DNA from 2 places in the Shinella sp. R2-11 genome. Region 1 is predicted to be linked to the other one. Evidence: predicted binding sites of a transcription regulator. Region 1 holds the regulator's gene; the other holds the start of a gene.
The links. The regulator HrcA, encoded in region 1, represses chaperone genes, less so after heat shock. The targets are predictions, from matches to a motif close to GTTAGCACTCNCNNNNNGNGAGTGCTAAC.

Region 1 (2,398 bases):
CCTGGATTTCGACGATGCCGCCCGAGCCGGTCATGACGAAGTTGGCGTCCGTCTCGGCGGCGGAATCTTCGAGATAATCGAGGTCGATCACCGACTGGGCGGCGAAGATGCCGCAAGAAATGGCGGCGACGTGATCCTTCAGGACCTTCTCGACCTTGATCATGCTGCGTGCTTCCATCCATTTCAGGCAGTCGTGGAGGGCGATCCACGCGCCGGTGATGGAGGCCGTGCGCGTGCCGCCGTCGGCCTGGATGACGTCGCAGTCGACGGTGATCTGGCGCTCGCCGAGCGCTTCGAGGTCGACGATGGCGCGCAGCGACCGGCCGATGAGGCGCTGGATCTCCTGCGTGCGCCCGCCCTGCTTGCCTGCGGCGGCCTCGCGCTTCATGCGGTCGCCGGTGGCGCGCGGCAGCATGCCATATTCGGCCGTCACCCAGCCCTTGCCGCTGTTGCGCAGCCACGGCGGCGTCTTGTCTTCCAGGCTTGCCGTCACCAGCACATGCGTGTCGCCGAACTTGACGAGACAGGAGCCCTCGGCATGCTTGGAAACGTTGCGCTCGAAGGAAACCTTGCGCATCTGATCGGTTTTTCTGCCGGACGGCCGCATCGCGAACTCCTGTCTGAGATGTGTTTGAGGCTGCTTTAGACCGTTTCGCCGGGCGAGGGAATGGCGGAGGGGCAAGGTGGGGGAAAATCCGTTTTGCGCCGGCCGGTGAAATCACTATATTCCGGGCGGACAACAGGGTTGCAGTTCGAAGATGGTTTTGAAGAATCCTCCGGGACCTGACATTCAGGCGGCGCTCGACGAGCGTTCGGGCGAGATCTTCCGCCGCATCGTCGAGACCTATCTGGAAAGCGGCGAGCCGCTCGGCTCGCGCAACCTGTCGCGCATCCTGCCCATGTCGCTCTCGCCCGCCTCCGTGCGCAACGTGATGAGCGACCTGGAGGAGCTCGGCCTCATCTATTCGCCGCATATCAGCGCCGGCCGCCTGCCGACGCAGCTGGGCCTGCGCTTCTTCGTCGACGCCTTCATGCAGGTCGGCAATATCTCCGCCGAGGACCGCGCCTCCATCGAGCGCCACGTGCGCCCGCATGGGCAGAAGCACTCGGCCGTCGAGACCATGATGAACGAGGCGAGCCAGGCGCTGTCCGGCATGTCGCGCGGCGCCGGCCTCGTCATCACCACCAAGAACGACGCCGTGCTGAAGCATGTCGAGTTCATCCGGCTGGAGCCGACCAAGGCGCTGGTCGTGCTGGTGGGCGATCACGACCAGGTGGAGAACCGCATCATCGAACTGCCGGCGGGTGTCACCAGCTCGCAGCTCACGGAGGCTGCGAACTTCCTCAACGCGCATCTTTCCGGCAACACGCTGCTGGAGGCGCGCTCGCAGCTGGAGCGCCTGCGCGGCGAGATCAGCAGCGAGCTGGACAAGCTGTCGCAGGACCTCGTGGAACGCGGCCTTGCCGTCTGGTCCGGCGGTTTCGATGAGGCCAAGCCCACGCGCCTCATCGTGCGCGGCCGCGCGAACCTTCTCGAAGGCCTTGCCGGGGCCGACGATATCGACCGCCTGCGCATGCTCTTCGACGACCTGGAGCGCAAGGACAGCCTGATCGAGCTCCTGAACCTCGCCGAGACAGGACCGGGCGTGCGCATCTTCATCGGCTCGGAGAACAAGCTCTTCTCGCTCTCCGGCTCCTCGCTCATCGTCGCGCCCTACAGGGACGGCGACGACAAGATCGTCGGCGCGGTCGGCGTCATCGGGCCGACGCGGCTCAACTATTCCCGCATCGTGCCGATGGTGGACTATACGGCGCAACTGATGTCGCGGCTTTCGCGCTGAAGCATGCCGCGTGAAGGCGTGCAGCGGCCCCGCGAGAACGGCATGCCATCCGATACGCCGGCTTTCCGGCCGCCAGCCCTTGATTTTTCAGGCCCGAAGCTCGATATCGGGCGCAACCCCTTAGCAATGCAATTCGGAGTACGTCATGACCGACGAGACCAAGAAACACGGACCTGACGAAGCGGTGGACAGCAACCTTGCCGCTGAGGCATCCGCGGCTGACGCCGCCGTCGAGGCGGAAGTCCCGGCCGAACCCGATCCGGTCGAGGTTCTGAAGGCGGAGAACGCCGACCTTCGCGACAAGTACCTGCGCCTCGCCGCCGAGATGGACAACCTGCGCCGCCGCACCGAGCGCGACGTGAAGGACGCCAAGTCCTATTCCGTCGCGGGCTTTGCGCGCGACATGCTGGCCGTGTCCGACAACCTGCGCCGCGCGCTCGACGCCATCCCGTCCGAAGCCCTCGCGGGCGACGATGCCGGCCTCAAGGCGCTGGCGGACGGCGTCGAGATGACCGAGCGTTCCATGCTGTCGGCGCTGGAGCGCCATGGCGTGCGCA
Region 2 (2,398 bases), on a different contig from region 1:
TGGCGATCACGCGGGACATGTCGAAATCGCCGCGCACCGCGCGCGCCTCGGCCAGCGACTTCTCGTAGATCGGCCGGTGCGGCTTGCCGGCGATGCGGGTCGCGCCACCGAGTTCTTCATAAAGCTGCGCGAGTGCGCCGGCGCAGACGATGAGCTTGTGGCCGCGCTCGACGACGAGGTCCGGATTGGCGCAGATGAAGGGCAGCTTGCGCGCGGCAAGCTTCGAAAGCTCCGCGCGATAATCCTCGGCGGCCTCCACCTCGTCGTCGCGCAGACCCGCGCAGACGATGGCGGCCGCCTCTTCCAGCCCGGCCGGCTCGACATGCAGCCCGTCCAGCAGCGGCATGTCCTTGTCGGCGCCGATGAAATAGATCTTCTCGGGGCCTTCGGCGATGAGGGCGCGGGTGACATCGCCCGAGGTGACGATGCGGTCATAGGCCTCGTCCAGCACGCCCAGCCCGCGGATCTGCACCTTCACGCCCGGATGCGGGCGCGGCGAATTGGTGATGAGCACGACCGTCAGGCCGGCGGCGCGGGCCTCGGCCAGCGCCTCGGAGGCGTAGGAGAAGGCCTCGACGCCATTGTGCAGGACGCCCCAGACGTCGCAGAGCACCACGTCGTATTGCGAGGCGATGTCGCGGAAGGATTGGATGCGTTGAGCCATCAGGGTTTTCCATGTCGAGGTCGAGCCCGGCTGACATTGCAAAGCGACGCCAAGAAAACAAGCCTCTTCCCGCAATTTTGCCCCATCCACAGGGAAACGGACGAAATTTCATATACCTGCCTTGATGACATGCGAAAGCGCTCCCATCTGCCGGCTGCGGTAACCATTCCGGCCGAAATAAATTCACGGCGTCGTTCTTGACTCAAAACCCGCCGCCGCCTATCTCGGCATCGCTAGCACTCCTGAACGGTGAGTGCTAACATCAATCCATCGGATCCGTTTCGTGATCCGCAATGTCATTCGATCGAGGGATAAGACAATGGCAAGCACCACCTTCCGCCCGCTTCACGATCGCGTCGTCGTTCGTCGCGTCGAGTCCGAAGCAAAGACCAAGGGCGGGATCATCATTCCGGACACCGCCAAGGAAAAGCCGCAGGAAGGCGAAGTCGTCGCCGTCGGCTCCGGCGCCCGTGACGAATCCGGCAAGGTCGTCGCGCTCGACGTCAAGGCTGGCGACCGCGTCCTGTTCGGCAAGTGGTCGGGCACCGAAGTCAAGCTCGACGGCGAAGACCTTCTGATCATGAAGGAAGCCGACATCATGGGCATCATCGGCTGATCCGCCGGTAATCCCTTCCAGAATTTGCTGACACCTCTTTAGGAGTTCTCACAATGGCAGCCAAAGAAGTAAAGTTCGGCCGCAGCGCGCGCGAAAAGATGCTGCGTGGCGTCGACGTCCTCGCAGACGCCGTGAAGGTCACGCTCGGCCCGAAGGGCCGTAACGTCGTCATCGACAAGTCCTTCGGCGCTCCGCGCATCACCAAGGACGGCGTTTCCGTCGCCAAGGAAATCGAACTGGAAGACAAGTTCGAGAACATGGGCGCCCAGCTCGTCCGTGAAGTCGCTTCCAAGACCAACGACATCGCCGGCGACGGCACGACGACCGCCACGGTTCTCGCCCAGGCCATCGTTCGCGAAGGCGCCAAGGCCGTTGCCGCCGGCATGAACCCGATGGACCTGAAGCGCGGCATCGACCTCGCCGTCGCAGAAGTCGTCAAGGATCTCCAGGCCAAGGCCAAGAAGATCAACACGTCGGAAGAAGTCGCGCAGGTCGGCACGATCTCGGCCAACGGCGAGCGCCAGATCGGCCTCGACATTGCCGAAGCCATGCAGAAGGTCGGCAACGAAGGCGTCATCACGGTTGAAGAAGCCAAGACCGCCGAAACCGAACTCGAAGTCGTCGAAGGCATGCAGTTCGACCGCGGCTACCTGTCGCCCTACTTCGTGACCAACCCGGAAAAGATGGTCGCGGACCTCGAAGACGCCTACATTCTCCTGCACGAGAAGAAGCTCTCGAACCTCCAGGCCATGCTCCCGGTTCTCGAAGCCGTCGTCCAGACCGGCAAGCCGCTGGTCATCGTCGCTGAAGACGTCGAAGGCGAAGCCCTCGCTACGCTCGTCGTCAACAAGCTGCGTGGCGGCCTCAAGATCGCTGCCGTCAAGGCTCCGGGCTTCGGCGACCGCCGCAAGGCCATGCTCGAAGACATCGCCATCCTGACGGGCGGCACGGTGATCTCCGAAGACCTCGGCATCAAGCTCGAAAACGTCACGCTCGACATGCTCGGCCGTGCGAAGAAGGTTTCGATCTCCAAGGAAAACACGACGATCGTCGACGGTGCCGGCCAGAAGGCCGAAATCGAAGGCCGCGTCGCACAGATCAAGGCCCAGATCGAGGAA

Region 2: a site for HrcA is predicted at 897-925, ahead of groES (co-chaperone GroES). Genes of this name have one in related genera too.

Annotation. Positions count from the first base shown of each region.
Region 1 is NZ_JBVAPC010000007.1:77,254-79,651, reverse strand. It holds gene rph (ribonuclease PH) at 1-607, opposite strand, end outside; gene hrcA (heat-inducible transcriptional repressor HrcA) at 759-1,841, shown strand; gene grpE (nucleotide exchange factor GrpE) at 1,987-2,398, shown strand, end outside.
Region 2 is NZ_JBVAPC010000001.1:170,230-172,627, forward strand. It holds gene ACZ1A1_RS00855 (TIGR01459 family HAD-type hydrolase) at 1-664, opposite strand, end outside; gene groES (co-chaperone GroES) at 984-1,280, shown strand; gene groL (chaperonin GroEL) at 1,334-2,398, shown strand, end outside.